2 regions of the Streptomyces sp. DF42 genome follow, and region 1 is predicted to be linked to the other one. Evidence: riboswitches for the same ligand, from Rfam matches in the RefSeq annotation. Region 1 holds a riboswitch; the other holds the start of a gene.
The links. A riboswitch is a leader RNA that binds a small molecule or an ion and turns the genes downstream of it on or off. The one in region 1 is predicted to bind cyclic di-AMP.

Region 1 (3,786 bases):
ACGGGACGGCGGCCAGTCCGTACCGCGCGGCGAGGTCCTGGAGCTCGCCCTCGTACGTGACGCGCGAGACCAGGTTGTAGTGGGGCTGGACGGCCACGTACTTGGCCAGGCCCTCACGGTCGGAGAACTCCAGGGACGCACGGAGCCGCTCGGGGGAGATGTTGGAGGCTGCGATGTGCCGCACCTTGCCCGCCGTCACCAGCTCGTCGAGCGCGCCGATGATCTCCTCGACCGGCACCTCCGGCTTGTCGAAGTGCGTGTAGTACAGATCGATGTGGTCGGTGCCGAGGCGGCTCAGGGAGGCGTCCGCGGCGGCCTTGATGTTGGTGGCCGTCAGGCCCGGGAACGCGGGGTGCTGGCTGACCTTGGTCGCGATGACGACGTCGTCGCGGTTACCGCGCGCCCTGACCCACCTGCCGATGATCGTCTCGGACTCGCCGCCCTCGTTGCCGTCGACCCACGCCGAGTAGGAGTCGGCGGTGTCGACGAAGTTGCCGCCCGCGGCCGCGTAGGCGTCGAGCACGGCGAAGGACGCGGCCTCGTCGGCGGTCCAGCCGAAGACGTTGCCGCCGAGGGAGAGGGGAAAGACCTCCAGGCCGGAGGAGCCGAGCTTGCGAAGAGAAGTCATGTAGTGCGTCAACACCCGCCTCGGAGGGCGATCTTCCGCTACGGCCGCAAAATCCCCGTAAACAAGCGGAGTCAGCCATTCCGGTAGCTGGGCAGCGGAAACCGGCGGTCCTGACGTCGCGGGGATGCCGTCAGAACCGCCGGGATCAGAAACAACAGGAAGGACAGAGAGAACAGGAAGAGCGGGGAGAAGCCGAGGTCAGGAAGAAGCGGAGGTCAGGGGGTGAGGCCCTTGCTGCGCAGCCACGTCATCGGGTCGATGCCCGTGGCCTGGCCGTTCAGGTGGACCTCAAGGTGCAGGTGCGGGCCGGTCACGTTGCCGGTGGCCCCGACACGCCCGATCACATCGCCCGTGGCGACCTTCTGGCCGACGCTCACGCTGATCGACGACTGGTGGCAGAACCAGAGTTCCGTTCCGTCGTCGAGCGTGATGATCGTGCGGTAGCCGTACGAGCCCGCCCAGCCGGCCTCCGTGACGGTGCCGCTGTGGACGGCCCTGATGAGCGTGCCCGTGGGGGCGGCGAAGTCGAGACCCGTGTGGTAGCCGGAGGACCACATGGAGCCGGCCTGTCCGAAGGTGCCGGTGATCGTGTACGACACGACCGGCAGCTTGAACTGCTTGGCCAGTTCGGCGAGTTTGGCGGCCTCGGCCTTCTTCTTGGCCTCCGCCTCGGCCTTCTCCTTCGCGGCCTGAGCCTTGGCCGCGGCCGTCTTCTCCGCCTGGGCGGCGGCGTCGTCGACCTGCTTGGCGAAGAGGGCCTCGGTGACCGACTGGGCCTTGCCGTCGACCTGGACCTGCTGGCTCTCGGCCTGGGCCATGATGCGGTTGCGCAGCGCCTCACCGGCGTCCGCGGCGCCCTGCGTGGTGTCGTCGGAGCTGACACCGACGTCACTGAGGGCGGTGGCGGAGCCCTTGGAGGCGTCCGAGGAGCCGCCGAACACGCCGCCCACGGAGGGCAGGTCGGGCAAGGAGATGGACACCGGGGGCTTGCCGGTGTTGGCGCTGGCCATACCGCCCGCGCCGACGGCGGCTATGACACCGACGCCGAGAACCGTGGAGCTGCGGGCGAGTCCCCCGCCGCGCTGCTTGGAGACACGGTGCCGGCCGCGTATCGGGCGGAGGGAGTCCTCGGTGGGGTTCCACTCCTCCCACGGGCCCTCGTCGGTGCGGGGGCCGGCGAAGCCGAATGGCTCGGTGCTCGGCACGAACGGCGCTGCCGGGGCAGGCGGGTTGGACGCCACGTAGGCGTGCTCCTTCCTTCCTTCTCGCCTACCGGGTTAGCTGACGGGTTCGGAGCAGGAAGGTCTCCTACGCGCGTATACCTGCCGTGGGTTCACGGCGGCTTCAGCGCGATTCACCCCAGGGTGGTGGTTCCCCGGTTCCCTTGCGGGATTCGGCGCGTGCGCACGGAGCCGTCTCTTGTGACGGCTGGGACGACCGCGCTGCGTTATCGAACGTTAATAGACCCGGGGTGCCGTTGCCAGCTGTTCTGCTTGATCATTAATGCTTCTTGGCCTGGACGTAGGGCACATGAGCGGCCAAAAACGGGCGAGTTGGCCAAGCCTCAGGATTCACACAGGCACTGACGGTGTGTCAGTTGTTATGCGGAGGGCGCTCGCTCGATCACACCCGGTCACATCACGGCAGGAGAGACAAGGAGGGGCGCGGAGAAGCGCGGAGGGAAAGGGAGCGGGAAAACACTCAGGGCCGGAATCCAGTTACTGGATTCCGGCCCTGAGCCTTGAGTAGCGGGGACAGGATTTGAACCTGCGACCTCTGGGTTATGAGCCCAGCGAGCTACCGAGCTGCTCCACCCCGCGTCGTTGTGTAACCAGCATACGCCATCCGTGGGGTGCTCAGGACCACGGTCACCACCGCGGGTCACGACCCCGGCAGATGCCGGTTCGGCGCCTTGGCCTGCTCCTCGTACTCCGGCAGTACGACGACGTCGACGCCCCGCGATGCCAGCAGCCCGCTGCCGTCCGCCTCCGTGACGAACGTGTCCGGCTCCCGCCACGCCGTGACCACCCGCCGTACCCCCGCGTCGAGGATCAGTCGTGCGCACGGCCTGGGCCGGGAGGCGCGGTGGGCGCAGGGCTCCAGGCTGCTGTACACCGTCGCCGCCGCGAGCCTCGGATCCGCCGGGTCGAGCTTGGCCAGGGCCGCCTCCTCGGCGTGCACGGCCGGGTCGCCGCCCTCGCGCGAGTGACCGCGGGCGAGCTCCGTACCGTCGGCGGCGACGATCACCGCACCCACGCTGAAGGCCGTGCGGGAGGGCGGGCACTGCGCCGCCAGCTCGCAGGCGAGGGCCAGCCAGCGGCGGTCGGCGGCGGCGGGGAGCGCGCCGGTGCCGGGGGCCGTGGGCTCGTAGCGCATGAGGACGACGTCCTCGATCCGCCGGGCCTCCGTCAGGCGCAGGCGGCCGCCCTGGTAGGCGCCGGGGCCGAAGAGGCGGGGCGCGTCCGGGTCGCCCACGAAGAGGGGGGCGAGCACGAGCTGGAGTTCGTCGGCGAGGCCCTGCTGGAGGAGCTGGGTGTGGATCGTGCCGCCGCCCTCGACCATCAGGCGCCGTACGCCGCGCACGTCGTGCAGATGCTCCAGCAGCCGCCGCCAGTCGAGGTCGGGGCCGAGCGGAGCGACGTCGGCGGCGAGGCCGAGTGAGCGGGCCCGCTCGGCGCCCTTGTCGGTCGTGAAGACGAGCTTTTCGCCGCCCGTGTGCCAGAACTTCGCGTCCGGGTCCAGGTCGCCGGAGCCGCTGACGGTGACCTTGAGGGGGTACTCCGGCCTCCCCGCCGCGACCCGGGCGGCCCGGCGCTCGGGCGAGTTGACCAGCAGCCGCGGGTTGTCGGCGCGGATCGTGCCGGCGCCGACGAGGATCGCGTCGACGGACGCCCGCACCTCGTCCACGCGGTCGAAGTCGGCCGGGGAGGAGAGCAGGAGGCGTTCGGGGCCGGTGTCGTCGAGGTAGCCGTCGAGGGAGACGGCGGCGGACAGCAGGACGTAGGGGTACGGCATCGGACGCGCTCACTCTCGGCGGCGGGCGGGGCGGGCTCGGACGGTCGGACCGGGCTCGGACGGGCGGGGCTTGGTTCAAGTTTGAAACAAACCTACACTGGGGGCATGACGACTCGCTGGCTCACCTCCAAGGAGCAGCGCGC
Region 2 (3,786 bases), 1.5 Mb from region 1:
AGCGGGACGACGAGAAGGTCGACAAGAGCATGTTCGGGGTGGTGGGCCTGCTCACCACGGCGAACATCTTCATCGCGGTGCTGTGGACCTGATGCCGACGCGGGCCGACGCGACGGCCCCCGCGGCGACGGCCACCCACGCCGCCACGGCGATCCACAGCAGCACCTGCCCGGGCCCCTTGAGCCTCGGGACGTCGAGGGCGGCGGAGGCGGACAGCCCGGCCGCCGCCGTCATCCCCATCGGGAACACGGTCGCCCAGCGGCGCGCGTCGTAGCCGAGCCGCGGCCGGACCACCTCGGCGACGAGCAGTACGGCGCAGCAGGCGATGTCGAGCACGAGCAGCGCGACGGTGACGGCGCGCAGCACGCCGCGGTCGTCGTCGTTCCACAGGTACAGGCGTGCGCTGTCCGCCGCGAGGAGCCCCGATCCGGCGAGCGCCGAGATGGCGAGCGCCCCGCCCGCCACCCAGTGATCCCCGTGGCCCTGAGTGATCTGCCGCAGGTCGAAGCGGGCCAGCGCGAAGCCGTAGAGCACGAGCCCGAGCCAGAACAGCACGAGTGCCGCGTGCGCGAGCCATGCCGTCGTCTCGGCTGCGGCGAGCGCGGCGCCGAGCACCGCGAGCCCCTGTGTGGCCACGCAACACAGGAACACCGAACCCGGCATGCGATGCCACCAGTGCCATACGACGTCGACGAGCAGTACGGGCCACAGCACGGCCGCCAGCGCGAGCAGGGCCTCGGCGAGGGTCTGCCATCCGAGGGCGGCGAACCGGGTCCCGAGTACGGCGGTCGCCGCGACGGCGGTGAGCGAGTCCGGTGTCCGCGCCTGTGCCAGCCACCTCTCCGGATCCCGCACCAGACGCGCGCCGAAGTCCGCCGCCAGCCCCACCCAGGCGACACAGGTCAGGACCAGGGCGATCCGCGACAACACCTCGTACCCGGTCAGATGCAGCCCGACCGACACGATGCCGGTCGCCATCAGGGCGGCCCCGGCCGCCGGCGAGCGCTGCGCCCACCAGGCGCGGAAAGCGGAGGAGGCGGACATGGGGCCGAGCCTAGGGAGACCCGCCGCCGCAGGGGCGCGGGGCACGCGCGCGTGGGTCCAAAAACACCTGCACGCGCGCGTGCCCCGCTCCGGGGTGCCTCAGGCCGGCCGCACCACGCTGTGGATGATCGATTCGCCGCCGTAGTAGACCGACTCCTCGCGGACGTACGCGCCGGGCTTCGGGGCGTGGATCATCATGCCGTTGCCGATGTAGATGCCGACGTGGCTGATGTCGTCGTAGAAGAAGACCAGGTCGCCCGGCTGCGCGTCGGCCAGGGGGACGGTGGTGCCGGCGTTCACCTGGTCGTAGGTGGTGCGCGGGAGGCTGACGCCCGCGGCCTTCCAGGCGGCCTGGGTGAGGCCGGAGCAGTCGTAGGAGCCGGGGCCGGTGGCGCCCCAGACGTACGGTTTGCCGATCTGCGCACGGGCGAAGGCGAGCGTCTTCTCGGCCTTCGTGGCGTACGAGGAGCCGGTGCCGGAGGTACTGCCCGAGTCCGCGGAGGAACCGCTCCCGCCGGCCGAGGCCTCCTCCTTGGCCTTCTGCTCGGCCGCCTGCCGCTCGGCCAGCTCGGCCGCCTTGCGCGCGGCCTCCTGCTCCTTCTTCCGCTGGATCGCCGCGAGCCGAGCCTTCTCCTCGGCGGTCAGCTTCGACAGCAGCTCGCGCGCGCCGGAGAGCTTCGCCTGCACCGTGGACTTGGCCGTCTGCAGGTCGCTCTGCGTCTTGGTGAGCGTCTGAAGGCTCTTGGAGGCCTCCTGCCGCTTCTTCATCGTCGCGGACTGCTCGGTGAAGTAGTCGTCGACCGCGCTCTTCTGGCGGGAGGTCAGCCGGCTCATCAGATGCGTCTGGTCGAAGTAGTCCTGCGGCGAGTCGGCGAGCAGGAAGGTCGCCGTGTCGGGTGCGGCGGCGCCGGTCCGGTACTGGGCGGCGGCGTAGGAACCGAGTTCCTCCCGCTCCGCGTTGAGTTTCTGGGTGCGCTGGGCGACGTCGTCGAGGAGGGTGTCGACGCGCTTGCGCTGCGTCGTGGTCTTCTCTTTGGCCGCGTTGTACTTCTCGGTGGCCGACTCCGCCTGGCGGTAGAGGTCGTCGACCTTCTTCTCGACTTCCTCGAGACTGGGCTGCCCGTCGGTGGCGGGGGCGGCAATGGCCGACTGGGACAGCAGGGCCATGGAGGTGAGGGCGGCCGTGGCGAGAGCGGGGGTGCGTATGCCTGCTACGCGCGTAACAGCGGGGCGTGACTTGCGGTGCGACGCCAAGGGAGGCGACTCCTTCCACGTTCCGCCTACCGAGTTAGCTGTCGGGTTCGGGCGGGTGGTTCGGAAGGGTTGCCCTACGGTCCGCGCCCCGGAAAGGAGTCGGACCGATTCACCCCGGGATCGGTGGGTCCCCGGCTCCGGATGCGCGGCGGCATACCGGACTCAGCGGAGGCTGCTCGGCCCGGCGACGTTCGCCGGTGGGTGTCGTGCGGCCTGCTCGGAACGGTAGCCAACTCGTGGGGCCCGTGTGAAGGTTGATGTTCGATATGCCCGATACATTTTCGTGACCTTGGGTCAGGGCGTCGCGAAACGTGGTCCTTCCGCAATGATCTGCGTAGATTCATGCGCCTTCTGACCGGACTGACGGCATGCGCCCGCTTCCTGGCGCTAACTTCCAGCCGGCCGCGGTCAGGTACCGCGCTGGGTGAGGGGGTACGGCCATGAGAAAGCGCGCAGCACCCGTCTTGGGCACATCGGTCGCCCTGGCCGCCACCGCGGCATCGCACCCGCGAGCGACTCCGGCGGACACTTTGGCGGCAAGCCGGTGATCCGCGTGATCGCCAAGGACCTCGACAATCCGCGTCGGCTCTCCTGCGACCGCGGTCGTCCGTACGTCGCCGAGGCCGGCCGCGGCGGCAGGAAGTGCCTCGGCGAGGGACCCGAGGGCCCGACCTGCATCGGCCTGACGGCGGCGGTCGGCAAGGTCTTCCGCGAGGGGGCGCCCTGGAAGCACCACCGCCTGGTCGACGGCCTGCCTCGGCCGGTGCCCCCGACGGGGGCTTCGCGGTCGGCCTGAACGGCGTCTCGGCCTGCCACGGCAGCGTCTGGGGCGTGGAGACCTGGGCCCGAAGCCGGTGTGCCCACCGCCCGGCCCTGGAACAAGCTCGGCAACCTGCTGTCGATCGACCGGGCCAGGGCCAGGATCGCCGCCGACGTCTCCGCCGAGGAGCTGACGTGCAACCCGCACGAGACGGCCGTCGACTCCGATCCGTACGCCGTCCTGGCGCTCCCCGACGGCCGCAGGATCGTCGCGGACGCGGCCGGCAACGACCTGATCGTGGTGCCCAGGAGCGGCAGGGCCCGCCCGTTCACGGTCTTCAAGGACCACGACGGGCACGAGGCCGTCCCCACCTCCCTGGCCCTCGGCCAGGACGGCAACCTCTACGTCGGCGAGCTGAACGGCGAGCCCGCGAAGCCCACCGCGCGCGTGTGGCAGGTCGACCCCTGGAGCGGAAAGATCCTCGTGGACGTCCGGCTTCGGCGCGATCACGGCATCGCTTCAACAAACGGGGCGACCTGTACGTAAGCCGGCTCTTCGCCGGCGTCGTGACGAAGGTCTCGGGCGGCAGGCGTACGGACGTGAAGGTGCCCTTTCCGGCGGGAGTGGCCGTCGCCCCGCGGGGCGGCACGGTCTACGTCTCGGCCTGGTCGGTCGCGGACCGTGACGGCACGGTCTCGGAGGGCAGGAAGACGCCGGGCGGCCGGATC

Region 2: it holds a riboswitch for cyclic di-AMP, as region 1 does, so the genes downstream of both, ACYUED_RS27585 (C40 family peptidase) here and ACYUED_RS20340 (M23 family metallopeptidase) in region 1, are expected to answer to the same signal.

The regions. Positions count from the first base shown of each region.
Region 1 covers NZ_CM177859.1:4,473,741-4,477,526, forward strand. Annotated here, with positions in the region: gene ACYUED_RS20335 (aldo/keto reductase) at 1-628, opposite strand, end outside; gene ACYUED_RS20340 (M23 family metallopeptidase) at 844-1,869, opposite strand; cyclic di-AMP (ydaO/yuaA leader) riboswitch at 1,880-2,037, opposite strand; tRNA gene ACYUED_RS20345 (tRNA-Met) at 2,375-2,448, opposite strand; gene ACYUED_RS20350 (dihydrofolate reductase family protein) at 2,510-3,643, opposite strand; gene ACYUED_RS20355 (MarR family winged helix-turn-helix transcriptional regulator) at 3,749-3,786, shown strand, end outside.
Region 2 covers NZ_CM177859.1:5,990,496-5,994,281, forward strand. Annotated here, with positions in the region: gene ACYUED_RS27575 (hypothetical protein) at 1-92, shown strand, start outside; gene ACYUED_RS27580 (tellurite resistance/C4-dicarboxylate transporter family protein) at 70-1,044, opposite strand; gene ACYUED_RS27585 (C40 family peptidase) at 1,144-2,298, opposite strand; cyclic di-AMP (ydaO/yuaA leader) riboswitch at 2,307-2,476, opposite strand; gene ACYUED_RS27590 (hypothetical protein) at 2,852-3,094, shown strand; gene ACYUED_RS27595 (ScyD/ScyE family protein) at 3,155-3,604, shown strand.